Regions from separate parts of the Bacillus haynesii genome, predicted to be linked through region 2. Evidence: riboswitches for the same ligand, from Rfam matches in the RefSeq annotation. Region 2 holds a riboswitch; each other region holds the start of a gene.
What was found. Region 2 has a riboswitch for S-adenosylmethionine ahead of H2R00_RS06735 (YezD family protein). Riboswitches for the same ligand answer to the same signal wherever they lie in the genome.
Positions count from the first base shown of each region.

Region 1 (7,710 bases), 1.9 Mb from region 2:
TTCGGTCCGTCCAAAGTGATCACATCCGGCAGGGTGTTCGTTGTCAGCGCTGCGTTCACTTTGTCTTCATATCCGCCACCGTTTCCGCTTCTGGGAATGAAATCAATTTTGGCCTCGACGTTTTCAGAGGCATACTTTTTATTAAAAGCGTCCACCCGCTTTTGATAGACCTTTCCTTCTTCACTATCATCAGATACGTGCACCCATATCGTAAGCGTTTTCCCATCTTGGCTATTTGCACTTTTGCTATTGCTGCAGCCCCACATCGCAAACATCAGTAACAACGAAAAAATTCCGAAGAGCCACCTTTTCATCTTTGTCACTTCCCCCCATTTTTCATAAACCAGCAAATAAAAGCGTTTTCAAGTGAATTGTATGTCAACCGGTTTCATATGTCAACCGGTTGACATACTTTTTCCCCCAATTATTCATCCCGGTACATTTCTCAGAAGCATGGCATTTTCTTGCACATATCGGCCCGATTCTCTAAAATAAGTGCGTGACGAGAATTGTAAGCCATTTCAGTAAAAATAGCAGGGGGAAAAGGGAATGAAGCCTAGCATTCACGACGTTGCAAAAAAAGCGGGAGTTTCACCAACAACCGTATCGCGGGTATTAAATAACCGCGGCTATATTAGTGAAAAAACAAAAGAAAAAGTCTATAAAGCGATGGAAGAAATCAATTACTTTCCAAACGATTTGGCCCGCTCTTTATTTCGTAAACGAACTCATTTAATAGGGCTCATCATCCCTAACTCCAGCAATCCGTTTTTCGGCGAACTGGCCTTTCATATTGAGAGCATCTGCGCTGCCATGGGCTACAAACTGCTTCTTTGCAACAGCTTAAACCGCAAAGACAAAGAAGAAAAATACTTGGATATGCTGATGCGAAATCAAGTGGACGGCGTCATCGCCGTGACTTACAACAGGGGAATTTTAAATTATCACCGGCAAAACCTGCCGATTGTCGCCATCGACCATTACTTATCGGAAACGATTCCCGTCATCGGCTCCGATAACTATGACGGAGGAAGAAAAGCGACAGAACTGTTAATTGCAAAAGGCTGCCGGCACATCATCCATATCAACGGACCAATTGAGCTGAAAACACCGGCAAATCTTAGAAGAAAAGCATATGAAGATGTGATGCGACAACACGGGAGACAGCCGATTACATATGAAGTTCCCTTTCATCAAAATTACCGGGAAATCATTTCAAAACTGTTTGATGAACAGCCTGCAGCTGATGGCATTTTTGCCAGTGATGACCTCATGGCCGCTACGGTCATCACCGAAGCAAAAAAACGCGGAAAAGACATTCCCGGGCAATTAAAGGTGATCGGCTACGACGGAACGGAAGCGGTTCAGTCCATCCTCCCGGAATTGACAACCATCCAGCAGCCGATCGAACTCATTTCCAAGACGGCCATCGAGATTTTGTCCAAAGCCATTGAAGGCGAATTCGATGATTTGCCGCTGGAAACCTATTTGCCCGTACAGCTGTTAGAAGGAGAGACGACTTAAAATAATGGGACAAAAAAAGGAGACATTGACGTCTCCTTTTTCCATACATATCCTGATCTATTCAATTATAAAAAAGATAAAATTTACATTACTAACCTAAAATTTAACTTATTTTTCTAGACAAACTCATCTCCACATGATAAATTTAAAGACAAGTTTTCAAAAAATTCTAATTTTGGTGCGGAGGTGCCTTTAATTGAGCGTAAGCCACTTTTTTCCTAAAGCTCTTGTTGCTCTAGTAAAAGACATGTTAACCAAAACCGATGGTTCAACAACCAAAGCGATTGAAACGCTGATCGGCGGCAAAACCGAAATCGAAGTTTTTCAGCAAAATAATATTGATTATGACAAGCTGTCACCTGAAGAAGCGAGGCTGTTTCAACGCGATGATGAGATCTTGTTTAGAACCTCCTCTTTGAAAACAGGCGATGATTATTTATCTTATAATTATGTTTATGTCAAAACAAACCTACTGCCGCTCGCCATCAAACAAGATTTGCAGGAAGAAAGGCTTCCCATCGGAAAAATCATTGCAGAACTGGAGTCAAGGCGTGAAATTTTCAGCACGGGCGACTGCCTGGGAAAACATTTCACACAACTTGTACCTGTTTCAGCAGACCAGACATATGCTTTTAAAAAATATCAGATCATCAGCGGCCGGCAGTGCATGTTCTATGTCTGCGAGCTGTTCGATTTAGAAAAAATCTGCAAACTGACTGCGGGCTAAATCATGCCCGTCAGCTGCCGCTTCATGAAAGGGCTTCCATAATCTCCCCATTTCTCTTTCCTCAAAACAAAAACCCCTGAGAAACAGGGGCTGTTATTTATTGATACACTGTTTTTGGAACGGCAACGACCGGATTTCCGGCGGCATAAGGGGCTACATCGTATTGCTGGAAGACGATCGCAATGCCGTCTTTTGTATAATAGAAAGCCGTGTTTTTACCGAGGACGATGTCTTTCTTCTTCACATCCGGGAAGAAAATGTCGCGGTGTTTTTGGATATAGTTGTAAATGTATGTTTTTGTCTTATCCATTTTCGATTTTGTATTTAAGATGTCGGTTAAATACACCCGTTTTTTAGAGACAAGATCATAGTTGAAAGAGCGGACTGCCGTATTTCCGTGCGCTCCGCCGGAGTAGACATAATTGCTTGTCAGGATGCTCAGCTTTTGGCCGGTCCGGTATTTCACTTCAAAGGACGTTTGGTAATCCGTTTGATATCCGTGCTGTTGGCCGTCTTTCTTGTTTTTCACATAATCTTTGTAGGACTGCTCAATATAATGTTTAAAATCTTTGTTGATCTTGTTTTGGAGAGATTTGGTGCTTACATTTGAAACCTGCGGGTATTTCAAAGCCTTAATGTTTTTGTACGTATGGCTCGTGACCGTCGGTTTTTTTTCATTTGCCGCGTGTGCAGAAGGAAGTGCGGCCGCACTGTACAGCGCAAAAAACAATACCCCTGTCATCAACATTCCGAACGCTTTAAACACTGTTTTTTTGTTCATAAGAACCCTCCTTAATCTGTCATTTTTTATAATACCCATTTTGAAATCAGGTACACATGATAGACCGGTGAACTCGATAAAAAGTTTCTGTTTTTGGAAATAAAAATTGAAAAATATTCTAATTCAACCTGTTCGTTCAACACCTTGTTGACTGTTTGAACGGCTGTCTTGACGAAAAACTCACACATTGATTTGATACGCCCTCCGGTTTAACAGCAGATGAAGAAAATGAAAAAACCAAAGAGTTTTTTTAAACCCATTGACATTTTTATAAAAAGTATTAATATTAAAACTATTAAAAAATCGCATAAAAAGGTTTTCCTTATCAAGAGTGGTGGAGGGACTGGCCCTGTGAAACCCGGCAACCGCTGTCTATGACAGAATGGTGCTAAATCCTTAAGAGCATGTTCGTGCTCTTGAAGATAAGGAGGAGATTGAATATATCAAGCTCTTCCTTATCGGGAAGAGCTTTTTTATGTCTATAAAGAAAGAGGGATGAAGCATGACACAATCAACCGATGTACTGAAGCAAACGCCAGGAAGAAAAATTGGACCGTACAGAGCTGATCAGGTGGGAAGCCTTTTAAGGTCTGAGCCTGTAAAAAAAGCGCGCCTCCAAAAAGCGAACGGCGAAATTAGCGCTGAACAACTGCGCGAAGTCGAAAACGAAGAGATTAAGCGCATTGTCGAAAAGCAAAAAGAAATTGGTCTTAAAGCCGTCACAGACGGGGAATTCCGCAGGTCATGGTGGCATTTCGATTTTCTTGAAGGACTTGACGGCGTAGAAGGATATAGAGCGGACAAGGGCATTCAATTTCATAATGTTGAAACGAAGCCGCGCGGCATTAAAGTAACAAGCAAAGTCGATTTTACAAACCATCCGATGCTGGAAGATTATAAATTTCTTCATCAAGTTGCGGGAACACATACGCCGAAAATGACGATTCCGAGCCCGAATATGCTGTTTTTCAGAGGAAAGCTTGGAGAAAGTCCGTACGAAAATCTGGATGAGTTCCATCACGATGTGGCGCAGGCATACAAAAAAGCGATCCGCGCATTTTACGATGCCGGCTGCCGCTATTTGCAGCTGGATGACACGGCCTGGTCCGTATTTTTCTCAGAAAAAGGACAAGAGCAGATCAAAGCCTTCGGGCGTGAAGCGGATGAGCTCCGCGAGTCCTTTGCCAATACAATCAATGAAGCAATTGCAGGACGTCCCGACGATTTGACGGTGACGATGCATATTTGCCGCGGCAACTTCAAGTCGACATGGGTGGCAGAAGGCGGCTACGACGCAGCTGCAGAAACGATCTTTGACGGACTAAACTTAGACGGACTTTTCCTTGAATTTGATGATGAGCGCTCCGGCGGCTTCGAACCGCTTCGCTATGTCAAACGGAAAGACTTGCAGATCGTCCTCGGTCTCATCACATCCAAATTCGGAGAGCTTGAAAACCCGGATGCCATTAAGCGGCGCATAGAAGAGGCTTCCCGCTTCGTCGACCTGAACCAGTTGTGCTTGAGCCCGCAGTGCGGCTTTGCCTCCACAGAAGAAGGCAATCTCCTGACAGAAGAGCAGCAATGGGAAAAACTGCGTCATGTCGTCGAGATCGCAGAAGATATATGGAAATAACACCTCACCTCATATTTTGAGACATGCTTTTGACGGCATGTCTCTTTTTTTTGCCCCTCTATTACAATTTAAAATTCCTTCTTGATTTGTTCATAGTTTGATCATATTTGCCTTCTATAATGCTCTTTAGTGAGGTGATCGAACAATGATTAAGAAAAGGAATATCGATATATTCCTGGTCTTCATTCTTGTATTATCAGCAGCTTTAAACTTGTACGGCATCTGGAATAATGACACAGACAACGCCTACTATACGGCGGCCGTTGAAAGTATGACCCAAAGCTTTTATAACTTCTTTTACGCATCATTTGATCCGGCAGGCTTTGTAACAGTTGATAAACCGCCTGTCGCACTCTGGATTCAAGCACTCTTTGCACTTGTGTTCGGCGTGCACGGCTGGAGCGTCGTCCTCCCTGAAGCCATTGCCGAAGTGATTTCCGTAGCACTCTTGTACTTCATTGTAAAACCTACCTTTGGCAAAACGGCGGCCAGAATTTCAGCTCTTATTATGGCGTGTACGCCGATTGCCGTTGCGGTCAGCCATACAAACAACGTCGACAGCATTCTCGTTCTTTGCTTGATGATTGCAACCTGGATGTTGTTCAAAGCAGTCCGCAAAGGAAGAATCGGCTGGCTGCTCGGCGCATTCTGTATGGTCGGTGTCGGCTTTAACGTCAAAATGCTGCAAGCTTACATGGTATTACCGGCATTCCTGCTGTTTTACATGATTGCAGCAAAAACGACGATTCGCAAAAAAATTGTGTCCCTTATCACAGCCATGATCGTTCTGGCAGGCGTTTCCGTTTCCTGGGCAGTTGTCGTCGACAGCCAGCCGGAGAGTTCGCGCCCTTATATCGGAAGCAGCCAGACCAACTCTGTCCTTGAGCTGGCGTTTGGCTACAACGGCATCCAGCGTCTCACAGGGCAAAACGGTGCAGACGGGGGCGGAACCTCCTCATCTGATCAAGATCAAAAGACCCAGCAGGAGGAAACGCCGCAACAGCAAAGCGGCGATACCGAAACCAACTCAGACTCGGCAAATAGACAAATGGCTCCGCCAAACGGGGGCGAGATGCCTTCAGGCGGACCGGACGGCCAGCAGGGTGATGTCCAAAGCGGCGGCGGCGGTCCCGGTGGCGGCACGAGCGGCATGTTTGGCACAGGAAACCCGGGCCCTCTCAGACTATTCCAATCTGAGCTTTCCGGACAGGCAAGCTGGTTGATCCCGTTTGTACTCTTCGGCATCATCGGTTTGCTGATCACGGGCCTTCGCAGGCAAAGAAAATTCAATGAAACAACGACTGAAACGATTTTCTGGATGATGTGGCTTCTGCCGGTCGCTGCATTCTTCAGTGTCGCAGGATTCTTCCATCATTACTATCTGATTATGCTGGCAGCACCGATTGCCGCTTTGTCAGGTGCAGGCTGGACGGCGCTCGTTCGCCTCTATCAGGAAGAAAGCCGCTGGAAAAAACAGCTTCTGCCGGTCGGAATTTTGCTGACAACCGCATTTGAATTGTACATTTTGAGTCCTTATTTCAGCGAAATCGGCATCATCTGGAGCATACTGATCGGCGCTTTCGGCATTGTCACAAGCTGTCTTCTCATCTTTCTCAAGAAAGGAAAGTCATTCAGCTACTATGTATCACTTGCAGCGCTGCTCGGCATGCTGATCGGACCTTTCTACTGGACAACGGCGACGCTTGCTGACGGTGTAAACGGCATGATTCCACAGGCCGGACCTAAATCCGGACAATCATTTGGCGGCGGTGGCGGAGGAGGTAAGATGCAGAATAACAACGGCAGCGGACCTCCCGGATTCGGCAGCCAAGACGGCCAAACAGACAGTGATCAAAACAACCATAATGGACCTGGCTTCGGTCCTGGTTCAAACAGCAACGATTCTTCAGCTGATACCGGTTCCGGACAAAACAGCCAAAAGCAGAATGACGAAGGGGCAAACGGCCGTCAACAAGGCGGACCAAGCGGCGGCAGCCCTGGAAGCGGCGAGTCAGTCGATGAAGAACTGTTGAGCTACCTTGAAAAAAACAACACTGGTGAAAAATATTTATTTGCAGTCTCCAGCGCAACGTCTGCTCAATCTTACATCATCAAAACAGGCAAAGCTGTGATGGCGATGGGCGGATTCTCTGGAAGCGACCCGATTTTAACGGTTGAAAAACTTGAGAAGCTCGTCAAAAACGGAGAAGTCAAGTACTTCATGATCGGCGACGGCCGAGGTCAGGACAATTCAGAAATCACCAACTGGATTAAAGAAAACGGAAAAGAAATTTCAAAAAGCGAATACAGCAGCTCTTCTTCAGATAACGATTCCCAGTCAGGCGGACCTGGCGGAAATCAGACGCTTTATAAAGTGGAGCTTGATTGATGAAAGGAAAGGTGATGAACATGCAGAAACGACTCACATTTTCAATCGTAGTCCCTGTCTACAACGAAGCGGAGGTGCTTCAAAGCACCTATGACCGATTAAAAACCGTCATGGACTCGACAGGCGATCCCTATGAACTGATTTTTGTAAACGACGGTTCAAGCGATGACAGCATTCACATGCTGAAGTCGCTTGCTCAGTCAGACCCGGCAGTAAAATGCATCAATTTCTCAAGAAACTTCGGTCATCAGATCGCGATTACGGCCGGAACGGACTATGCTGCCGGCGAGGCGATCGTTGTGATCGACGCCGATTTGCAGGATCCTCCTGAATTGATTTTGGAAATGGCGGAAAAATGGCGCCAAGGCTTTGACGTTGTATACGCCGTCCGCACAAAGCGCGAAGGAGAAACATTTTTCAAAAAGCAAACGGCCGCCATGTTCTACCGTATTTTAAGAAAACTCACAGACGTTGATATCCCAGTGGATACGGGAGACTTCCGGCTCATGGACCGGAAGGTGGTCAATGAAATGAACAAGCTGAAAGAAAAAAATCCGTTCGTCCGCGGCCTTGTCAGCTGGCTCGGATTCAAGCAGACCGCCGTCTATTACGAGCGCCACGAACGGCTTGCAGGGGAAACGAAGTACCCGCTGAAA
Region 1 is NZ_CP059494.1:3,232,439-3,240,148, reverse strand. Features, by position in the region: gene H2R00_RS16030 (ABC transporter substrate-binding protein) at 1-314, opposite strand, end outside; gene H2R00_RS16025 (LacI family DNA-binding transcriptional regulator) at 550-1,524, shown strand; gene H2R00_RS16020 (chorismate--pyruvate lyase family protein) at 1,721-2,251, shown strand; gene H2R00_RS16015 (DUF3298 and DUF4163 domain-containing protein) at 2,349-3,032, opposite strand; SAM riboswitch class I at 3,352-3,461, shown strand; gene H2R00_RS16010 (5-methyltetrahydropteroyltriglutamate--homocysteine S-methyltransferase) at 3,535-4,665, shown strand; gene H2R00_RS16005 (glycosyltransferase family 39 protein) at 4,811-7,054, shown strand; gene H2R00_RS16000 (glycosyltransferase family 2 protein) at 7,054-7,710, shown strand, end outside.
Region 1: it holds a riboswitch for S-adenosylmethionine, as region 2 does, so the genes downstream of both, H2R00_RS16010 (5-methyltetrahydropteroyltriglutamate--homocysteine S-methyltransferase) here and H2R00_RS06735 (YezD family protein) in region 2, are expected to answer to the same signal.

Region 2 (7,710 bases):
ATGAGCGTGATCGGCCCGCCCACATAAACGCTGCCGCGGTCAAACAATTTTTTGACACCCGGATGTTCGAGTTCGTCGGTTTTATAGATATTGACGGCTTCCGTTTTCTTGTCCGGCGTATAGATGTCTTCGATCTCAATGACGCCGCAGGTATCCCCATTATAGGTGAGGCGGACGGTGTCACCCGCTTTTAAGCTTGAAGCTTTTTCCCCGTCAACAGGCAGAGTGATCGGAAGCGTCCATACTTCGCCGCTTGATAGTCTCATATTTTCGACAACGGACAGATAGTCTTTCTCTGTCATAAATCCTTGGATCGGGCTGTACGCACCGATTCCGATCAGCTCCAAATCTGAAAAAGCCATTAAATCAAGCTCAATTTCCTGTGCGATATGTTGAAAATCGTATGCTTCATTGACGCGGTTAACCAATACACCGCCGTGTGGTGCTAAACTCATAAACTTGTTTCCCCCTACTTTGTGTTTAAATTCCTCCGCCTTGCTCATGGACGGAGCTGTGTTCTTTTTTGACCGCTCTCATCAGGCTGAGCGTTCCGACAGATGCCAGAAGGACGCTTGTGATGACGATGAGAGCATAATAGTCTCCTTTTAATAAAAGGCTGACCAGCATATAAGATAGGCTTAATGAAAGGAACGGCGAGACGACCCATACTTTCAGCATTGTTTTGACCACTTGTTTATGAAAGACGTTGCCGCCGTTTTTTGCCATTCCCATCCCTATAATAGAAGATGATGTGACTTGCGCAAGCGGAACCGGCAAACCGAAAATTGAACTGATGATGACAAGCCCGGCCCCTGTTCCGGAAAGGATGATCCCCTCTCCTTTTGAAAATCTCGTTATCTTTTTGCCGTTTGTTTCAAGAACGCGCCTGCCCAGTAAAAGGGCGCCTAGCGCGACAAACAGTCCGCCGTAGAGCGTTCCTTCCCCGACTGTCAAAACATGCGCCGCCACCAGAGGTCCGACAGCGTTTGCGACATTGTTCATGCCTGCTGAGAAGGCTTCAAAAAACCCGGTGATCAACAGAATGACCGCCAAAACCTTTGCTTTTTTTCCCGAGGCTGGACGTTTGATCGTTTTTTTCATGATTTTTGCCATCGCAAATGTAAACATAAAAGCGACGATTGGTACAATGACCCAAAATGAGACGATGACAAGCAAAGATTTCACATACAAAACCTGGTAAGCGACACCTACTCCGACAACAGATCCGACTGTCACTTCACTTGTCGAAAGCGGGATGCCAAGTACATTTGCGATAAAGAGCGACAGCGCCGCCGATCCGATAATAATGCAGACGATTTCGAGCGAAATCACCCGTTCAGGAATGATGCCTGAGCTGATCGTTTTCACGACGTTTCCGCCGCCGATGACGGCGCCCGAGAGAACGCCGGCTGCACAGATCAGAAGGGCATGAAACTTCTTTTTGACGGCTTCAGATCCGTAGGCGATTCCCATTGAAGCAGCTGCACCGCTCGCTCCGATATTCATCGCAAAAAACATGCTAAATAAAATGGCGGCAAGTTCCATGACTCATCTCCTTACTCGTGTAATCCGCATTCTGTTTTAGCCGATCCGTTCCAGCGGCCTGATCGAAGATCATCCATCGTAAAGGCCGGAGAGGTGCACGGAGCGCAGCCGATGCTCGGATAGCCTTGATCATGAAGCGGGTTGTATGGGAGATCGTGTTTTGTCACATATCTCCAAATATCCTTCCACGTCCAATGAATGAGCGGACAAACTTTGATGGACTTGAATTTTTCATCTTTGTTCAAAAAGTTCGTTTTGCTCCGCCCGGGCGATTGCTCGCGGCGCAGGCCTGACAGCCAAGCCGGGTAGCCTGATAGCGTCTCGCGGAGAGGAATGACCTTCCTCATTTCACAGCAGGAATTCGGAGCGGTCTTCCATAGTTCGTCCCCATATTCTTTCGCCTGCTCTTCGACGGTAAGCTCCGGTTTTTTCATGATAATCTGAAGGCCTGGATATCGTTCTTTGACAGCGTCGATCGTTTCATATGTTTCTTTAAAATGAAGCCCTGTATCAAGGAAAACGATGACTGCATCTTTTTTAACCTTATAAATCAAATCGATCAGGACGATCCCCTCAATTCCGAAGCTGCACGCATATACGAGCTGATCCCCGTAATGTCCGTACGCCCATTTCAGGACGGACAGCGCTCCTTTATAAGAGTCATCTTCCTGAAAAGAGATGTTTGGTTCCTCCCATGTGCTGTAAGTAAAAATTTTCGGTTCCCCCTTTTTTTTGCCAACAAAAAAACGGCTTCCAGCAGAAAAAAACTGTGAAAACCGCCTCTAGTTTGTCTAGTCAGCTATTTCAATCTTATTTTTTCATTTTTTTCGATTTGAATGACTTTGCCGTCCTGAACAACGAATGTGATCGATCCGTAATTCATGTCTTTCAGCATGTCTTTCATTTTGATGATCACCTTTTCAAGCTGTTCATCTGTCTTCACTTCTAGCTCCTCCTCTGCCCCTTAAAAATTAAAATCTTTCTTCCAATTTTGAAAGAAAGACGAGGAACTCCGCTATTCCTTATCTCTCAAAATGAGGGCATTTTGCTGGAAGTAGCACCTTACGCATCACACGCAGGTTGCCGGGTTTCATCGGACCAGTCCCTCCACCGCTCTTGATAAGTTTGCTTTTGTTATTTTAAAATTTTAGCACAATTCGAATAAAAGTCAACCCGACTTTTTTTATAGGATTAATAAAAAATAAAAATAATCCGATTTTACTATTTTGAAATCTGCAAAAAGGCGCAAAAAAAGCCGTTCTCCCATTAGGAGAATACGGCTTTGGTCATCAGTCCATCCAAGACTTGCTTTCAGGATTCGCCTTCCATTCTTTCAGTTTGGCGGCATCCTGTTCGCTGATATATCCACCGGCAAGCGCAGCCTCTGTCAACGTATCATAATCAGTTAGCGTGTAATATTCAACGCCCGCTTCGCTGAAGGCGGCGGCGGCTTTTGGAAGCCCGTAAGTGAAAATGGCGGCGACGCCGAGCACTTCACATCCCGCCTCTGTAAGGGCGGCGGCTGCTTCAAGGACGCTTCCGCCCGTTGAAATTAAATCTTCGATCACAACGACTTTCTGTCCTTTTACAACGGCTCCTTCAATTTGGTTTCCTTTGCCGTGCGCCTTCGGTTTGCTTCTGACGTAGCACATCGGCAGGCTCAGTCTGTCAGCGGCAAGCGCGGCATGGGGGATTCCCGCGGTTGCCGTACCGGCGATCATTTCGGCTTCGGGAAATTTGTCTTGAATCAGTCCGGCAAGCCCTGAAGCTATATCATGCCTTACTTCCGGATATGAAAGCGTCAAACGGTTGTCGCAGTAGATGGGCGACAGGATGCCGCTCGCCCATGTAAACGGCTCATTCGGGCGCAGGAAAACTGCTTTGATTTTTAATAAATGGTTTGCAATGTCTGTTTTCATGCCTTGGTTCCCTCCCACTCATGTCCTATTCTTCTGTAGGCTGACACAGGATCTTCCGCCTGTGTAATCGAACGGCCGACAACGATCGCCGATACGCCTTTTTCCCGTGCGTATGACGGCGTCGCCACCCGGACCTGGTCGTTGTTTTTGTCATCTGCCATGCGAATTCCGGGTGTCACGGTCAGAAAACCTAAAGACACAGCCCGGTAAATGTGTTCGGCTTCATGAACGGAGCAGACGACGCCGTCAAGTCCGCTTTCTTCAGCCAACTTGCTGTAGTGAACAACTGCATCGAGAAGCGGTGTTTCAATCAGCAGTTCACGCTGAAGCATTTCTGAAGACGTGCTTGTCAGCTGGGTCACGGCAATTAATGAAGGGCGTTTTTGGCCTGCCGGAGTCCCCGCTTCAAGGCCTTCAAGCGCCGACTCCATCATTTGTTTTCCTCCTGCTGCGTGCACATTGACAAGACTGACGCCAAATCCCGCCAGCCTTTTCATCGCCTTATATACGGTCGTTGGAATGTCGTGGCACTTTAGATCGAGGAAAATGCGGCAGCCGCGCTCCTGCAACTTTTCAAGGATGGCAGGTCCTTCTTGATAAAAAAGCTCCATGCCCACCTTAACGAATAGCTCTTCCTCTTGAAACCGGTCCAAAAACGCATATGTTTCCTGTGCTGATGCAAAATCAAGCGCGATGATGGGCGGCGTATGTTTCATCCTTCCAGCTCCTTCCGACACACTCGTTCAACGAATCGGATCCGTATTTTTCTAAAACGCGCGGCAAATCGTCGATGATTTCGGGACAAGCAAACGGATTAACGAAGTTTGCCGTGCCGACGGCGACTGCGCTCGCACCCGCCAGCAAAAACTCAAGCACATCTTCGGCTGACTGGACGCCTCCCATGCCGATGATCGGAATGCTCACCTTTTGGCTGACTTCATGCACCATTCTGATGGCCACCGGTTTAACGGCAGGGCCTGATAATCCGCCGGTTTTATTCGCCAAGATCGGCTTTCCCGTTTTTAAGTCGAGTCGCATCCCGATCAGCGTGTTGATCATCGTCAGACCGTCCGCTCCCGCTTCTTCTATGGCAAGAGCGATGTCGGTTATGTTCGCAACATTCGGCGAAAGCTTCACATAGACGGGAACGCTTGCAACCTCTTTTACCGCTTTCGTCAGCTCGCCGGCCATTTCCGGCTGTGTGCCGAAGGCGATGCCTCCCGTTTTCACGTTGGGACAAGAAATATTCAGCTCGAGCGCATGAACGTTCGGCGCTTTGCTGATTTCTTCAGCCACTTCCACATAATCGTCGATCTGCGAGCCGGCGACATTGGCGATAATCGGCGTATCGAACTGTTCGAGCCAAGGCAATTCGCGTTCCATGACAGCCTCTAAACCCGGATTTTGCAGGCCGATGGCATTGAGCATGCCGGCTTGTGTCTCGGCGACGCGCGGCGTCGGATTCCCGAAGCGCGGCTCGCTCGTCGTCGCTTTAATCATGATCGCACCGAGACGTGATAGATCGTAAAAGTTCGCAAATTCTCTCCCGAATCCAAAGCAGCCTGAGGCCGGCATGATCGGATTTTTCAATTGAAGGCCCGGCAAATTGACTTCAAGCCTCATAACAGCACCTCCTCAGCTTTGAAAACAGGGCCGTCAAGGCATACCTTCACATAAGACGTTTCGCTTTCTTCCGTATGGCAGACACAGGCAAAGCAAGCACCGATCCCGCATCCCATGCGCTCTTCCATCGACAGATAAACCTCTTTATCCGGATAGCGCTGTTTTAAAGCTTTCAGCATCGGCGTCGGTCCGCAAGCCATTATGCAGTCAAACTGAAGCCTCTCGTTTTCAATGACATCTGTAACAAATCCCTTTGAACCGCGGGTGCCGTCTGCGGTTGCCACATACACCCGGCCGAAGCGGCTGAATTCCTGTTCGTAAAAGACATCTTTTGCAGAAGCAAATCCTAACACATGGATCGCGTGCACCCCTCTGTTTGTCAGCTGTTTGCTCAGCTCGTAAAGCGGCGGAACACCGATCCCCCCTCCGACGAGAAGAGCCGTTTTCCCCGGTTCAAGCGATTCAGCCGGAAAACCGTTGCCGAGCGGACCGAGGACATCGATCTGATCTCCTTCCTTTTTTAAAGAAAGGAGGCTCGTGCCCTCCCCATCCTTGCGAAAGATGATGGTCACCTGCCGGGCGGCTCTGTTGATATCAGCGATGCTGATCGGCCGCCTCAAAAGCGGTGTGAGGGAGTCTGAGACCTTGATGTGAAGGAACTGGCCGGGAGCGCCGCAAACTTCGGCAATCTCCCCTTCCAGTACCATTTGATAAATATGATCCGCGATACACTTGTTTGAACGGACTGTCATATACCCTTTTCTCATCTGACAGCCGCCTTTTGCTCGATTTTAATCTCCGGCATATGATCGGCGCGGAAGCTCATGCTTTCAAGCACCCGTAAAATCGCTTCCGCCGTATCAAGGGATGTCAGGCAGGCAACGCCGTTTTCAACGGATTCGCGTCTGATTCTGAAGCCGTCCCTTGCCGGTTGCTTCCCTTTTGTCAGCGTATTGACGACGAACTGCGCTTCTCCGTTTCGAATGACATCAAGGAGATTTGTTCCTTCTTCGCCGATTTTCCCAACGGTTTTAACAGGTACGGATGCGTCTCTTAAATAGCCGGCCGTTCCTTCCGTAGCCAATATGTTATAGCCGATCGCATGGAACCGCTTGGCGATCAATAGTCCTTCCTCTTTATCTTTATCAGCAACTGTCAGGAGAACAGAGCCGTAGTTCGGAATTTGGATGCCTGAAGCGATCAGTCCTTTGTATAGCGCTTTTTCCAATGTGCTGTCTTTGCCCATGACTTCCCCAGTCGATTTCATTTCCGGTCCGAGCGTGATATCCACTCTTCTCAGCTTTGCAAACGAGAAGACCGGCACTTTCACATATACGCCTTCCTGCTCTTTTTGGAGGCCTGCTGTATAGCCCAAATCGGCCAGCTTCCCGCCGAGAATCACTTTTGTTGCGAGATTGGCCATCGGTATGCCGGTGATTTTGCTGAGAAACGGCACCGTGCGGCTCGATCTCGGGTTGACTTCAAGGACGTAAACCTCATCTTTTGAAAGGACAAATTGAATGTTGAGCAGGCCGACGATGTTTAAGCCTTTTGCAAGCTTAATCGTGTATGCTTCAATCTTTTTCTTGATGTCCTCTGAAAGGGATTGCGGCGGGTAAACGGCAATCGAATCCCCCGAGTGGACGCCCGCCCGTTCGATGTGCTCCATAATCCCCGGAATGACAACCGTTTCACCGTCAGAGATTGCATCCACTTCAATTTCTTTTCCGGTCAAATATTTATCGATCAGGACAGGGTGCTGCGGATTGATTTTCACTGCATTCTCCATATAATGGAGAAGCTCTGCTTCTTGGTAGACGATCTCCATCGCACGTCCCCCAAGTACATACGATGGGCGGACAAGCACCGGATAGCCGATGTTAGCTGCGATTTCAACGGCGCCTTCCACAGATGTCGCCGTTTTTCCGAGCGGCTGAGGTACATGCAGCGTTTCAAGCGTCTGTTCGAACTTGTCGCGGTCCTCGGCGCGGTCCAAATCTTCCAGAGATGTTCCGAGAATGGCGACGCCCCGCTCTGCGAGCTCGTCGGCTAGGTTGATCGCAGTCTGTCCGCCAAACTGAACGACGACGCCTTTCGGCTGCTCCAAATCGATGATATGCATGACATCTTCAACAGTAAGCGGCTCAAAGTAGAGCTTGTCGGAAATGCTGAAGTCCGTTGAAACCGTCTCAGGATTGTTGTTGATTATGATTGCTTCATAGCCGGCTTCTTTAATCGCCCAGACCGAATGCACGGTCGCATAGTCGAATTCAACCCCCTGGCCGATCCGGATCGGACCCGAGCCAAGAACGATGACGCTGTTTTTGTCCGTTCTGACCGATTCGTTTTCTTCTTCATACGTGCTGTAGAAATACGGTGTCTCTGATTCAAATTCAGCCGCGCATGTATCAACCATTTTATAAACAGGCGTAATGCCTGCTTCTTTTCTAAGATCATAAAGCTTTCGTTCAGACATCTCCCAGAGAAGGCTAATGAAGCGGTCTGAAAAACCGAGCTCTTTCGCTTCTTTTAAAAGGCCAAGGTCGCCGCGCCCGGCTTTCAGCTTCTCTTCAAAGCGAATGATTCCCTCAAGCTTGTGCAGGAAGAACAGGTCAATTGCCGA
Region 2 is NZ_CP059494.1:1,367,715-1,375,424, forward strand. Features, by position in the region: gene sat (sulfate adenylyltransferase) at 1-455, opposite strand, end outside; gene H2R00_RS06725 (sulfate permease) at 481-1,545, opposite strand; gene H2R00_RS06730 (phosphoadenylyl-sulfate reductase) at 1,557-2,258, opposite strand; gene H2R00_RS06735 (YezD family protein) at 2,345-2,461, opposite strand; SAM riboswitch class I at 2,565-2,671, opposite strand; gene pyrE (orotate phosphoribosyltransferase) at 2,835-3,464, opposite strand; gene pyrF (orotidine-5'-phosphate decarboxylase) at 3,461-4,180, opposite strand; gene H2R00_RS06750 (dihydroorotate dehydrogenase) at 4,149-5,087, opposite strand; gene H2R00_RS06755 (dihydroorotate dehydrogenase electron transfer subunit) at 5,084-5,854, opposite strand; gene carB (carbamoyl-phosphate synthase large subunit) at 5,851-7,710, opposite strand, start outside.

Region 3 (7,710 bases), 200 kb from region 2:
TTTTTTTCTTTACATTTTACATTTAACAATATATGATGATGGACTATCATTTCAAGAATTTTTCAAAAGCGGGTGAATCGTATGAAATTTGAGCTTTCAGATGTGTTGAAACAGCTGCCTGAGCAGTTTTTCGCTTCCTTGGTCAAAAAGGTGAATGAAAAAATTGCCGCCGGCCATGATGTGATCAATCTCGGTCAGGGGAATCCGGATCAGCCGACACCGGATCACATCGTTGATACAATGGCGCAAGCCGTCCGCAACCCTGAAAACCATCAGTATTCCTCCTTTCGCGGCAGTCGTTCACTGAAGGAGGCGGCAGCCGCGTTCTATCAAAGGGAATACGGCGTAGAGCTCGATCCCGAACGCGAAGTCGCTGTATTGTTCGGCGGAAAAGCCGGTCTTGTCGAGCTCCCGCAATGTTTGTTAAATTCGGGGGATACCGTGCTCGTTCCCGATCCGGGTTATCCCGACTACTGGTCGGGCGTTGAGCTGGCAAGAGCGAACATGGAAACGATGCCGCTTACAGCGGACAATCAGTTTCTGCCTGACTACAGTCGGATTCCGAAGGAAGTGAAAGAAAAAGCGAAGCTCATGTATTTAAATTATCCGAACAATCCGACCGGTGCCCAAGCCACACCTGTTTTTTTCGAAGAGACCGTCCGGTTTGCCAAGTCGAACGGAATTTGCGTCGTCCACGATTTTGCCTACGGCGCGATCGGCTACGACGGCAAGAGGCCTGTCAGCTTTCTGGAAACGGCGGGGGCAAAAGACGCAGGAATCGAAATTTACACGCTTTCCAAAACGTATAATATGGCTGGATGGCGGGTCGGGTTTGCAGTTGGCAACGCCTCTGTGATCGAAGCGCTGAACCTTTATCAGGACCATATGTATGTCAGCCTCTTTAAAGCGGTCCAAGACGCCGCGGCGACCGCGCTCCTATCAGATCAAGCGTGTGTCAAGGAGCAAAATGAGCGCTACGAAAAAAGGCGGGATGCATGGATTCGTGCGGTCCGCGATATCGGCTGGCATGCGGATGCTCCGCAAGGATCTTTTTTCGCCTGGATGCCTGTTCCCGACGGATATACATCTGAGTCTTTTTCCGATCTGCTTCTCGAAAAAGCGAACGTCGTCACAGCGCCCGGCATCGGCTTCGGCAAACACGGAGAAGGATACGTGAGAGTCGGCCTCTTGACAAGCGAAGAGCGGCTCCGGGAAGCGGCTTCGCGTATTGCCGAGCTGAATATATTCAAAAAGACCGGCCACAGTCATTGACAATCGGGAAAAACGATGGGATAATTCAAAATAATTTATAAAATCAATATTCTTATCAAGAGCAGGCAGAGGGACAAGCCCGATGAAGCCCGGCAACCGACTTTTTAAGCACGGTGCTAATTCTTGCAGCTGACGCTGAGAGATAAGGATTCGAACCTGAAAAGCGAAACCTCTTTTAGCTAAAGCAGCAAAAGAGGTTTTTTTATATGAATGAAGCAGGAAGGAGCTACACAATGAGTGAACTTTTGGCAACATATATTTTGGCAGATCCAGGATGTGACGCAGAAAAGCGGGCTGAGCAAATCGCGATCGGGCTGACGGTCGGATCGTGGACAGATCTGCCGCTCTTAAAGCAGGAGCAGCTGAAAAAGCATAAAGGACGCGTCGTCAAGGTCGAAGAAACAGAAAGCGCACTGGGGGAAAAACAGGCAACGGTTACCATCGCCTATCCGGAAGCCAATTTTACAAGCGACATTCCCGCTGTGCTGACGACCGTTTTTGGCAAGCTGTCTCTCGATGGAAAAATCAAATTGGCTGATTTGGAGTTTTCGCAGTATTTTAAACAATCATTGCCGGGTCCGAAATTCGGCGTATACGGGATCCGGAAAAAAATCGGCGAATTTGAAAGGCCTCTGTTGATGAGCATTTTTAAAGGCGTCATTGGCCGCGATATGGAAGACTTGAAGGAACAGCTGAGGCAGCAGGCGCTTGGCGGAGTGGATTTGATCAAGGACGATGAAATCTTATTTGAAACAGGCAGTGCCCCCTTTGAAAAACGAATCACAGAAGGAAGGAAAGTGCTTAAGGCTGCCTTTGAAGAAACAGGGCGTAAAACCCTGTATGCCGTCAATCTGACGGGCAGGACAATGGAGCTGAAATCGAAGGCGAGAAAAGCAGCCGAGCTCGGAGCCGATGTTTTGCTGCTTAATGTGTATGCCTACGGGCTCGATGTTTTGCAAAGCCTTGCGGAAGACGACGACATTCCGCTGCCGATCATGGCGCACCCGGCAGTAAGCGGCGCACTCACTTCGTCGCCGCATTACGGTTTTTCCCATTCGCTCTTGCTCGGCAAGCTGAACCGGTATGCGGGTGCTGATTTCAGCCTGTTCCCTTCTCCGTACGGAAGCGTTGCTCTGCCGAAGCGGGCTGCGCTTGCCATATACGATGAATGCACGAAGGAAGACGTTTTTAAACCGACATTCGCGGTGCCGTCGGCCGGTATTCACCCCGGCATGGTCCCGCTCTTGATGAAAGACTTTGGCATTGACCATATCATCAATGCAGGCGGGGGGATTCACGGTCATCCAAACGGAGCGGCAGGCGGAGGAAGAGCGTTTCGGGCGGTCATTGATGCCGTCCTGGAAGCGGAGCCTGTCGAAGAAAAAGCAAAGCGTTCTCCCGATTTGAAGCTCGCCCTTGAAAAATGGGGAAGGGTTGAGGTTTCTGTATGAGGAAGCCGCTTATCATTTGTGATTTTGACGGAACGATCACAACAAACGACAACATCATCAGCATTATGAAACAATTTGCTCCAAAAGAGTGGATTGCTTTAAAAGACGGGGTTCTGTCCAAGGACATATCGATTAAGGACGGAGTCGGCAGAATGTTTGAATTGCTGCCGAGCAGCCTGAAAGAAGACATTACGGCATATGTACTGAAACAAGCCGAGATCCGCCCCGGGTTTAAAGAGTTTGTCTCTTTCCTGGATGAGAAGGGTCTTCCGTTTTACGTCGTGAGCGGAGGGATGGATTTTTTCGTCTATCCCCTGCTTGAAGGAATTGTTGAAAAGAACCGCATTTATTGCAACGAGGCCGGCTTCACAGGCCGCAATATCGAGATCCGCTGGCCGTATCCGTGTGACGGGGGCTGCGGAAATGAATGCGGATGCTGCAAGCCTTCCATCATCCGCCGGCTGAAAGGTCGGGACGATTTTGTTGTCATGATCGGGGACTCTGTTACAGATGTTGAAGCTGCCAAATGTTCCGACTTGTGCATCGCGCGCGATTATTTGCTGCGCGAATGTGAAGGGCTCGGTTTGAAGCACGCAGCATTCGGCGATTTCCACGATGCAAAACGAATACTTGAAGAGACCGCGGAGGTGAAAGGATGGCTATTGAGCAAAAACGGCAGGAACTTGCCGAGGTAAAAAAAGAGCTTGCGGAAAGGGATTGGTTCCCGGCGACAAGCGGTAATCTGTCAATCAAAGTATCAGAAGGCCCGCTGCGATTTCTCATCACGGCAAGCGGAAAAGATAAGCGAAAAGAGACCGCGGAGGATTTTCTGCTGGCGGACGAAGAGGGGAGGCCGGCGGAGACCGGACATGCGCTGAAGCCGTCGGCGGAGACGCTGCTGCACACCTTTGTCTATCAAAATACAAACGCCGGCTGCTGTCTTCATGTCCATACGATTGACAACAATGTCATCTCAGAGCTTTATGCAAAAGAAAAGCAAGTGACATTCAGAGGCCAGGAAATCATAAAGGCGCTCGGGCTTTGGGAGGAAAATGCGGAGGTGACGATCCCGATTATCGAAAACAGTGCTCATATTCCGGATTTGGCGGCGGATTTTGCCGGGCACCTTTCAGGCGATTCAGGCGCAGTGCTGATTCGCAGCCACGGTATTACCGTCTGGGGAAAAACGGCATTTGAAGCAAAGCGGATGCTTGAAGCATATGAATTCTTGTTCAGCTGGCATTTAAAGCTGAAAGCTTTGCAGGCTTATCACGTTTAATTAAAAAGGGGGAGAAAACATGGCGACAATTCGGATCCATGATGAACAAAACACGACCATTGAAAAGCAGGAAGAAGTGGAACAATTTCTAAAGCGGCAGGAGGTTATTTATGAAAAGTGGGACATCACAAAACTACCGGCCGGCTTAAAAGAAAAATACGATTTGACCGATGAAGAGAAACAGGAGATTTTAGACGTCTTTGCCGCTGAAATCAAAGACATTTCAGAACGCCGCGGCTATAAAGCGAGCGATGTCATCTCGCTTTCCGACCAAAATCCGAAACTCGATGAGCTCTTGAAGAATTTCAAACAGGAGCATCATCATACAGACGATGAAGTCAGATTTATCGTCAGCGGCCACGGCATCTTTGCGATAGAAGGAAAGGACGGTACATTTTTTGATGTCCTCTTAAATCCGGGGGATTTGATCTCCGTTCCTGAAAACACCCGCCATTATTTCACGCTTCAGGAAGACCGGAAAGTCGTGGCTGTCAGAATCTTTGTGACGACAGAGGGCTGGGTGCCGATTTATGAGAAAGAGAGTGTGAACCGGCCATAAAGAAAGCGTCCACTTGGACGCTTTCTTTATTTGTTTCTGTCATAAAGGGCCTTGATGTGGCCTTCATGAAATGAGAGATGCGGTTTTTCATTTTGATAGTATTGAAGACGGTCAAATACAGAGCCGGTGTGAAGCTCGAACTTATGGCCGTCTGGATCTGAGAAATAAATTGAATCTTTGTCGCCTTCGTGCCGTTTTCTGCCCTTTAGCACGTTTACACCTAAATCGTGTAATTTCTTTTCCCAGAACGGCAAATCTTCCTGTTGAATCGAAAACGCGATATGGGTGTAAGAGTCGTGAATTTCCTGTCTCTTAATGTCTTTCTCTTCGTTTAATGCGAGCCAGATGCCGTTCAGGTCAAAATAAGCGGTTTTCTCGGCTTTTACGAGCCACTTGGCATCAAACACCTTTTCATAGAATGAAATAGAGACGGACAGGTCAGAGACCGAAAACAAGAGATGATTGATGCCGAGAATTTTATTGTTTGCCATTGCCGTTTATTCCTCCCATTAGATGTGTTTCAAATCCGTCCAGCTCTTTGGTTATCTGTCTGAACAGAAAAGCGAGTACAGCCGCATCATCAAGCCAGCCGATGCCTGCGAGAACATCGGGAATCAAATCGATCGGAGACAGCACATAAATAAATGCCAGCGCGGCCAGTAAAATCGTTTTTTTCGGGAATAAGGGGTAGTCTCCCTTTCTCCAGGCTCTAAATGCTCTGAAAAACAATAAGAGGCCTGAATACGCTTCTTTCACGGCAAAGACGGTTCGGAGCCTTGAAACTGGTTTTTTCATCATTTGGCGCATCATAAAACCTCCTTCTATCCGCATGAACTCTTGTAAAGATGTTTACCATATTTCATCGATGGGTATTACACCTTTAATTCCACAAATCTATTATACTCGATTTCAAAATATTTTTTTGAAAAATAGGTTTACAAAATAAGTATAATCTGTAATAATGCTCAAGTACGCAAAATCTGGATGGTTCTAAGAAACGATATGTCGGTAAGGGGTGAAGCGTATGCAAAGGTATGTTGAAAAAGAAGCATTGCTCGTTTCCATCAGCAAGAAGCGGCAAATGATGGTTGAAGCCGCTGAAATCTATGGATATACAGGGGATGAAACGATCAGACGGAGCCAGGAGCTGGATCAATTAATCTATGAATATCAAAAATTGTCTATGAATGAAAACGCGCCGGACAATCTGCTGCAAGATTTTTTAGGCTGCATCGACTGTCTGAGCGTTGAAAAATATACGGCATAGTGGATGAACGAAAAAGAGCTGCCGTAAGGAAGGCAGGCTCTTTACAGGAAACGGGGAAGCCTCAGTCATCCTGTTCCTTTGAAGTCGGCAGCATTATCGTCACAGTCGTTCCTTTATGCCGTTCGCTTTCGATTTGAATGGTTCCCCCGTACATGGAAATGATGCGCTTGCACACGACAAGGCCGAGTCCTGTTCCTTTTTCCTTTGACGTGACAAAAGGCTGGAAAATACTCTCCATCATTTCTTTTGGAATACCTTCTCCGATATCCTTCACAATGATTTGCGCCTTCTCTTGATCATGTTCGATTTGAATGAGCAGCTTTCCGCCGTTTTTCATCGATTCAAGAGCATTTTTGGCGACGTTCAAGACAACCTGCTTAATATGATCCTTTTTACAATATACATAAGCCGGATCTTCTCCGCAGTCTTGAACTTCCACTTCCACATTATATAAATTTGCCTCAGAATGAATAATCGGCATGATCTCGTCAATCATTTCATTCATGGCGTTGAGCTGCCACTGCTCTGCCGTCGGCTTTCCGAGCACGAGAAACTCGCTGACAATCTGGTTGATCCTCCGGATTTCCTGGTCGATAATTGAGAAATACATTTGATCTTCTTTTGATTGATATTTTTTTTGAAGGAGCTGGATAAAGCCGCTGATACCTGTCAGCGGGTTTCTGATTTCATGGGCGGTGCTCGCCGCCAGGGTGCCGATTAATTCGAGCTTCTGCGCTTCATTTTGGGCGCGCTCCTGCTTTGTCCGCCGCTTCAGCAGCACATACTGGAGCAGGAGGAACATAATATTCAGCAGAATGAAAATACTTAAAAATGACAGCAGAAGACTGTGAACGATTTCATCAAGCTGGACCGGTTCCGGATAAACTTCAAGCTTCCAGTCGATCTGGTCCAAAAAAGCGTCGACGGTACCGCCGTCCGGCTTCTCAGGAGGAGAATGGCCTGCCGTAAAGACAATTTGATTCTTCTGATTGAGAATTTTGATGTAAAGCTCAGGGCTTAAGACGTTCATGATATTTTTCAGATAATCGACGCGGATCGAAGCCAGCAGAAAATTTGTCGTTCTGCCTTCGCTGTCAAAGACAGGAGTAAATATATTCAGCTCCAGCCTGTCCGACACTGTATGTATATCGTCTGTGATCACGGATTTCTTTGATTTTTCCGCTTTTTGCAGAATGTTCTTGTACGAAAGCGCCTTTTTTTCTTTGACGGTAGACGTGCTCACCATAACATCGCCGTCTTCATTTAAAAGGTATAAAGCTGAAAAACGCGGTTCTTTTTTATACGTTTCCGTCAGGATTCGTTTGATATGCTGCTCATTAACAGGGTGGTTGAGGGCCGTGGCAAGGGAGCTGAGCCTTGCTTCAGTTTCGCCGATCAGGTAGTTGATTTGGTTGCGGTGAATATTGAGCATGAGAGTCGCAGTCTGACGGTGCTTTTCAGTGATATTTTCTCGTTCTTGTTCGTATACAAAAAAGCTTATAATGAAGGCGGGGATCATCACCAAGATCAAATAAAGCCTGATTTTCTTCCATATATTTTTAAAATTGCGCATGTTTTTACTCTCTCCCAATCGATACAGGAATAGAGGTATTATATCACTAGTCAGAGCCGATTTATAGAAAAGATAACCAATACCGTGAAAATAGGACACAATACCGGGGAATTTCCGGATATATCTATTTGATGTTCAATTCCTACTCATCATAACATGGTTTGAATGTTAACAGTTGACATTTTCCTCATAGTTTATTAATGTTTTCCTGTAGTTGTTTCTTTGGAGATGAGAGATATGAGTAATAGAGAACAGGAACAGTCCTTGAAATTATTTATTGTATTATCTCGAGCGTACAGATCCATTAAT
Region 3 is NZ_CP059494.1:1,568,552-1,576,261, reverse strand. Features, by position in the region: gene H2R00_RS07770 (pyridoxal phosphate-dependent aminotransferase) at 82-1,272, shown strand; SAM riboswitch class I at 1,322-1,421, shown strand; gene mtnW (2,3-diketo-5-methylthiopentyl-1-phosphate enolase) at 1,506-2,723, shown strand; gene mtnX (2-hydroxy-3-keto-5-methylthiopentenyl-1-phosphate phosphatase) at 2,720-3,418, shown strand; gene H2R00_RS07755 (methylthioribulose 1-phosphate dehydratase) at 3,379-4,002, shown strand; gene H2R00_RS07750 (1,2-dihydroxy-3-keto-5-methylthiopentene dioxygenase) at 4,022-4,561, shown strand; gene fosB (metallothiol transferase FosB) at 4,588-5,052, opposite strand; gene H2R00_RS07740 (YkvA family protein) at 5,039-5,371, opposite strand; gene H2R00_RS07735 (aspartyl-phosphate phosphatase Spo0E family protein) at 5,586-5,828, shown strand; gene H2R00_RS07730 (sporulation kinase KinD) at 5,890-7,401, opposite strand; gene mhqR (MarR family transcriptional regulator MhqR) at 7,639-7,710, shown strand, end outside.
Region 3: it holds a riboswitch for S-adenosylmethionine, as region 2 does, so the genes downstream of both, mtnW (2,3-diketo-5-methylthiopentyl-1-phosphate enolase) here and H2R00_RS06735 (YezD family protein) in region 2, are expected to answer to the same signal.

Region 4 (7,710 bases), 1.5 Mb from region 2:
CATTCAAGACCTTTCCTGTCTGCACCAAAGCCCTGAACGCCCTCTCGTGATTGAAGACGGTGTGACGGTAGGCCATCAGGTTACATTGCACAGCTCCGTAATTCGAAAGCATGCCCTTATCGGAATGGGGTCGGTTATTCTTGACGAAGCGGAAATCGGGGAAGGCGCTTTTATCGGGGCAGGCAGCCTTGTCCCGCCTGGCAAAAAGATCCCGCCCGGGCACCTCGCATTCGGCAGGCCCGCTAAAGTCATCCGCCCGTTAACCGACAAAGATAAACAGGAAATGGAAAGAATTCGCAAAGAATATATTGAAAAAGGACAATACTACAAATCCTTGCAAAAAAAAGATTAGCTTTGCTACAACTTTACCATTTTTCCACCGATAATTTAAGCAATAACCTTTTCGGCCGCACGCGTCTGCGGCTTTTTTCTTTTCCGGATCTTTACAAATACTTATCATTTGCTAAACATTCATTTTTTACAATAAACATGTAGCAGCCATTCATGTAAAGGGGGTTATGACATTTGAATAAACTGATGGTCGGCATCTACAACTTTGAATGCCGGATTTTCCTCGGTATGAACAGCTTATTTCACCAAAAAACACTAAACCGTTATTTTCGTTCCTCAACTCATTTGGGAGGAGCTTGCTGCACGATTTCCGCCTGCCTGTCTCTCTTGCTGTTCGGATCTGGAAATGTTCGTACAGCAGGGATCGCCAGCGCCCTTGCACTTTTGGTCAGCCACCTTCAAGTCATGCTGATCAAAAAGCTGTATCCGAGAAAGCGGCCGTATTTAACGCTAAAGGAAACACAGGTTTTGCAAAATCCGCTCAAAGATCATTCTTTTCCATCCGGCCATACGACCGCGGTATTTTCTGTCATTACACCGCTAATGATATTCTTTCCGATACTCGCGCTTTTATTAATTCCGGTAGGCATCAGTGTGGGGCTCTCCAGAATTTATCTCGGTCTTCATTATCCTTCGGATGTTCTGGCAGGCACGGCCCTCGGAATTTCAGTCGGAACTTTGTCGGCGATGATCTTCTAAGCCGGCCGTTTCTTCCAAAGCGTCATTGATTTTTACATCACCAACAGGAGGGGAAACGATGAAAATTGCGATATTTACGGACACGTTCACACCAGATGTGAACGGCTGCGCCAGAACGCTGAAAAGGTATACGGATTATCTTGAAAAAAACGGGATTCCCTATAAAGTATTTGCGCCGGAAAGCACGCATGAAACACAATTTTCGAGCCGCATCCGCCGTTTTACGAGCATGCCGTTCTTCTTATACCCCGAGTGCAGAATCGCTCTTCCTAATCTCATCAAAATGAAATCAGAACTCCGCGAATTCCATCCCGATCTCATTCACATCGCGACTCCTTTTAATATCGGCCTGGCGGGGCTCAAGCTTGCGAAGAAATGGAACATCCCCGTCGTAGGCTCTTACCATACCGATTTTGACCAGTACCTTTCATATTATGATCTTCAAATGTTTTCCAAACTATTATGGAAATATATGCACTGGTTTCATAAAGATTTTCGAAAAGTTTTCGTACCTTCGCGCGAAACGTTCATGCAGCTCAAGGCCAAACAATTCAGGAACCTCTCCATCTGGAAGCGCGGCGTGGACTGCTCGCTGTTCAGTCCGGCGTATCAAACCGAACACATCCGAAAGCGATACGGCATAAAGGAAACCTACATCCTCAGCTATGTCGGAAGGCTGGCACCTGAAAAAGACTTGGAGACGCTGCTCAAGATCGCAAGTCACCCCGCTTTGAAAGATGACGTCCACTGGCTGATCGCCGGAGACGGCCCATTAAAGAAAGAGCTTGAGAAGCGAGCTCCCCTCAACATGACTTTTGCCGGCTATGTCAAAGGAGAAGAGCTGGCAAGCATCTATGCGAGCTCAGATTTGTTCGTCTTTCCTTCTCCGACGGAAACCTTCGGAAATTCCGCCCTTGAAGCGCTCGCCTGCGGGACGCCTGTTATCGGGGCAGATTCCGGCGGCCTGAAAGACTTTATACAAAACGGAAGAAACGGTTTTCTTTCCGAACCTAGAAATCCGGAAGTATTCACCGCAAATATATTGCGCGTCCTCTCCAACCCGTCGTTAAAAAAACGGATGGCATACGATGCGAGAAGCTATGCCCTTACCCAGTCGTGGGATGTGATTTTTGACAATCTCCTCTCCGAATGTGAAAGTGTGGTTGCAGATTTATCAGCAGAAAAACCGGCATAAAAAAAGAAGGTTTTCGGTTAATCGAAAACCTTCTTTTTTTGCTTAAACAATAATGACCTCTTTTGGCTGATGGTTCAGTTCTTCCGGTACAAAGCGTTTTTCAACAAAAATGCTGTGCCAGATCATAAAGATGAGAACCGTCCAGATTTTGCGGCTGTTATCCGCTTTATTGGCGCAGTGATCTTCAAGAAGCTGAAGCACGTAATCTTTATGGATATATGCGTCTGTCTCGCTCTCTTTAATGATGTTCACGGCCCAGTCATGCATTTCGTTTTTCAGCCAGTGGCGGATCGGCACAGGGAACCCTAGCTTTTTGCGATTTAAGACATGATCTGGAACGATGCCTTCCGCCGCTTTTCTAAGCAGATATTTTGTCGTGCCGTTTTTCGTTTTCAGCTCTTCCGGAATTTTGGAAGCCGCTTCAAATACGACTTTGTCCAAAAACGGAACGCGGAGTTCCAGTGAGTTGGCCATCGTCATTTTGTCGGCCTTCAGCAAAATGTCGCCGCGCAGCCATGTGTGGATATCGACATACTGCATTTTGTTGATTTCGCTGTAGGACTTGCTTTCTTCAAAATACGGCTTTGTCACGTCACAGTAAGAGAGGTTGCTGTCATACTGGCGAAGAAGTTTTGATTTCATGCCTTCTTCAAAAATCTTTGCGTTACCGATATATCTCTCTTCAAGAGGTGTACAGCCCCTCATTAAAAAGCTTTTCCCTTTCATTCCTTCCGGCATCGCTGAAGCTACTCGAAGAAGCATCTTTTTCAGCGGGGACGGGATTCGCTCAAACGGCTTTAATGAAAGCGGCTCTCGGTAAATATTGTAACCGCCGAACAGCTCATCTGCCCCTTCTCCGGATAAAACAACCGTAACTTGCTTCTTCGCTTCCTTCGCGACAAAATACAAAGGAATCGCAGCAGGATCTGCCAGAGGATCATCCAGATGCCAGACGATCTTTGGAAGCTCGTTCATATATTCTTCAGGCGAAATGATCGCGCTGAAGTTTTCCACGCCGACCTTATCAGCGGTTTCTTTCGCAACGTCAACTTCGCTGAAGCCTTCATGTTCAAAGCCGACAGAGAACGTCTTTAAGTTCGGATGGAATTGCTTCGCCACAGACACGATAAAGGAAGAGTCAATGCCTCCGGAAAGGAAGGAACCTACAGGCACATCGCTCCGCATGTGGACTTTTACGGAATCAAAAATCGCGTCTCTTACTTCCTGAACAAGCTTGTCTTCTTCGGTCTGAACCGGCTTGAATTGAACTTTCCAGTATGTTTTAAATTGAATATCCTGGCCCGGGCGGACGGTAAACTGATGGCCCGGTTCTACTTTTTGCACCTTTTTGTCAAGCGTCTTAGGCTCCGGTACAAATTGGAACGATGTATACTGCTGCAGCGCTTTTTCATTCAATTCCAAGTCAGCATCGACAGCCATCAGGCTTTTTCTTTCTGATGCAAAATAAACGTGGCCGTCCGTTTTCGTAAAATAGAGCGGCTTAATGCCGAACGGATCGCGCGCTCCGTATAGGAGCTGTTCTTTTTTGTCCCAGATTAAAAAAGCAAACATTCCGCGCAGCTTGGAAGCGGCTTCCTGTTTGTAGTGGCGGTAAGTCGCAAGTAAAACTTCCGTATCTGAATCGGTTTTGAACTCGTATCCTTTTGAAAGAAGTTCGTCTTTCAGTTCTATATAGTTATAGATTTCTCCATTAAAAATAATCCAGTAGGAATCATCTTCATAAGACAGAGGCTGTCCTCCGTTTTCCACATCGATGATGCTGAGCCTTCTAAATCCGAAGCCTACATGCTCATCATGATAGTACCCATCATCGTCCGGACCGCGGTGTACAATCATTTCATTCATTTGTTTAATCAGTTCTTCCTGGGCTGCTGTCTCGGATGATGGGCGATGATTGAATACCCCTACAAATCCACACATAGTATTGCCTCCGATTTTTTAAATTTCGTGCAGAAATCAAAGTCTGCTTCTTGATTAGACAAGTGTTTAAAGAAAAACGTTTCACATCCGCCCGCTTTTTGCCATCGAAAAACAAAGCCGCTTAATAAAGCGGCTATGCGGTTGTTATTGTTATTCTCCTAATGCATCTTTCTTCAGCTGCTCTGCTTTGTCTGTGCGCTCCCAAGGCAGATCAAGATCGAGGCGGCCGAAATGTCCGTAAGCTGCCGTTTGTTTGTAAATCGGACGGCGAAGATCGAGCATTTTAATAATGCCGGCAGGTCTTAGATCAAAGTTTTTGCGAACCACTTCGATCAATGTTTCTTCACTCGCTTTGCCTGTACCGAATGTATCGATTGAAATGGACACCGGTTGTGCGACACCGATCGCGTAGGCAAGCTGCACTTCACAGGAATCAGCAAGACCTGCGGCGACGATATTTTTCGCAACATATCTCGCAGCATAAGCTGCAGATCTATCAACCTTTGTCGCATCCTTACCGGAAAACGCTCCGCCGCCGTGACGGGCATATCCGCCATAGGTGTCAACGATGATTTTGCGTCCTGTTAAACCAGCATCCCCCTGCGGTCCTCCGATAACAAAACGGCCCGTAGGATTAATGAAGTACTTCGTGTTTTCATCGATCAGCTCTTTTGGCACTACCGGATTGATGACGTGCTCTTTCAGATTGCGCTGAATTTGTTCAAGCGAAATCTCAGGATGATGCTGAGTCGAAATGACAATTGTATCGATGCGAATCGGCTTGTTATTCTCATCATACTCAACAGTTACCTGTGTCTTTCCGTCCGGACGCAGGTACGGCAGAATTTCCTCTTTACGCACTTCTGTCAAACGGCGAGACAATTTGTGAGCAAGCGAAATCGGCAGAGGCATAAGTTCCTTTGTTTCGTTGCAGGCAAAACCGAACATTAAACCTTGGTCTCCGGCTCCGATCGCTTCAATTTCAGCGTCGCTCATTGCTCCTTCACGCGCTTCAAGAGCCTGGTCGACTCCCATTGCAATGTCTGGAGACTGTTCATCTATAGACGTTAAGACCGCGCAAGTTTCGGCATCAAAACCGTATTTTGCACGTGTGTAGCCAATTTCTTTAATCGTTTCGCGGACTGTTTTTGGAATATCGACGTATGTGGACGTCGTGATTTCACCGCTTACCAGCACCAATCCGGTTGTCACAGATGTTTCACAGGCAACGCGGGCATTCGGATCTTTCTTTAAAATTTCGTCTAATATACTATCCGAAATCTGGTCGCAAATTTTGTCCGGATGTCCCTCCGTAACTGACTCTGATGTAAATAACCGACGGTTTTTGCTCATTTATGTTTCCTCCTGTATATGAAGATCAGCCGTGATCTTAAGTATGATACGGATCTCGTCCCTCTTGATTATATGACGATACTCGGGCTTCATACGCTCTCGTTTTGAAACAATTTCCATATGCTATTCTTGACGAGATTCTGAGTCGAAATTCCCCTTAGCAGAATTTTTCCTGACTGGTTGCCCGGCTAGACCTTTCACGTCCTGTGAAAAACGCCCAGTACCTTCCTCCTGCTTGATACTCGGCTAAAACCTTTCACATCCTGTGAAAAACGCCGAGTACCTTCCTCCTGAAGGCAGTTTTTTTAGCAATTTTTGTATATCGATTTATGCAATAAAAAAACCTTTTCCTATTCGCTGAGGAAAGGGTCTGGTATTGCGTGCCTTTCACTCTTATCGCTCAAGGTATTGAACACCTTGCATCAGGTTAGCACCGTAGTTGTCTCAGAAACTGTTTTTTTCCATTAATAAGAGAAACCGGTTGCTGGGTTTCATTGGGCCTGTCCCTCCACCAGCTCGGGATAAGAGTATCCGCTCAATGAAATATCTTATCTTAAAATGGCTTGTAATGTCAATATCGGCCGAAATAAATTTGAACTTGTCCTTCGAGAAAAAACCCGAACGAAAAATGAAGAAACGGTATAGACTATAAGAGTAAATGTGTTATACTAATTCTACATTAATGTTATACACATTAAAAAACATGCAAAGGAAGGTTTTTTATGAATTCTGTAGATTTAACAACTGACTTACAAACGTTATTAACGGGCAAAAACGTTCAGCTGAACTTATCCGTTCCCCTTTTGGTTGAAAAAGTTCTTGAGCGCAAAGAAGGAGTCTTGACATCTTCCGGAGCCGTGCGGGCAACAACCGGTACATACACCGGCCGCTCGCCAAAGGACAAATTCATTGTGGAAGAAGCGAGCACAAAGGACAAAATCGATTGGGGCGCGGTGAATCAGCCGATTTCAGAAGCCGCCTTTGACCGGCTGCACACAAAAGTGCTCAGCTATTTAAAGGAACGCGATGAATTGTATGTATTTGAAGGGTTTGCAGGAGCAGACGAAAAATACCGGCTTCCGATTACAGTTGTTAACGAGTTCGCCTGGCACAACCTGTTTGCAAGACAGTTGTTCATCAGACCTGAAGAACATGATAAAAAACCTGAAGAACAGCCGTTTACGATTCTTTCCGCTCCGCATTTCAAAGCCGATCCGCTCGTTGACGGGACTCGATCTGAAACGTTTATCATCGTGTCGTTTGAGAAGCGTACGATCTTAATCGGAGGCACCGAATATGCCGGAGAGATGAAAAAATCGATTTTTTCTATTATGAATTATCTTCTTCCTGAACAAAACATTTTACCGATGCACTGTTCGGCAAACATTGGCGAGGAAGGCGGAACAGCTCTCTTCTTCGGATTGTCAGGTACAGGCAAAACGACGCTTTCCGCCGATCCGAAGCGGAAGCTGATCGGTGACGACGAACACGGCTGGTCCAGCACAGGCGTTTTCAACATTGAAGGAGGCTGCTACGCCAAGTGCATTAACTTAAGCGAAGAAAAAGAACCGCAGATTTACAATGCGATCCGCTTCGGTTCCGTTCTCGAAAATGTCGTTGTCGACAGCAGAACCGGAAAGCCGGACTATTCCGACACATTCTATACGGAAAACACGAGAGCGGCTTACCCGATTGACGCGATTGACAACATCGTCAAGCCGAGCATCGCCGCACACCCGCAGACCATCGTATTTCTGACGGCAGATGCTTTCGGCGTGCTTCCTCCGATCAGCAAGTTAACGAAAGAACAAGCCATGTATCATTTCCTGAGCGGATATACAAGCAAGCTCGCCGGCACCGAACGCGGAATCACCACTCCTGAAGCTACATTCTCGACCTGCTTCGGTTCACCGTTCCTCCCGCTTCCGGCACACGTGTACGCTGAAATGCTCGGAAGAAAAATCGATGAACACGGCGTCAGCGTTTTTCTCGTCAATACAGGCTGGACCGGCGGCGGATACGGAACCGGGGAAAGAATGAGCCTTGCTTATACGAGAGCGATGGTTCAGGCCGCGATAGAAGGAGAACTGGATAACGCCGAAATGAGGACTGACCGCATTTTCGGACTTCATTCACCGGTCCACGTTCCGGGTGTGCCTGATCAAGTGCTT
Region 4 is NZ_CP059494.1:4,118,323-4,126,032, reverse strand. Features, by position in the region: gene H2R00_RS20535 (gamma carbonic anhydrase) at 1-352, shown strand, start outside; gene H2R00_RS20530 (phosphatase PAP2 family protein) at 538-1,050, shown strand; gene H2R00_RS20525 (glycosyltransferase family 4 protein) at 1,109-2,245, shown strand; gene asnB (asparagine synthase (glutamine-hydrolyzing)) at 2,288-4,186, opposite strand; gene metK (methionine adenosyltransferase) at 4,337-5,539, opposite strand; SAM riboswitch class I at 5,930-6,067, opposite strand; gene pckA (phosphoenolpyruvate carboxykinase (ATP)) at 6,262-7,710, shown strand, end outside.
Region 4: it holds a riboswitch for S-adenosylmethionine, as region 2 does, so the genes downstream of both, metK (methionine adenosyltransferase) here and H2R00_RS06735 (YezD family protein) in region 2, are expected to answer to the same signal.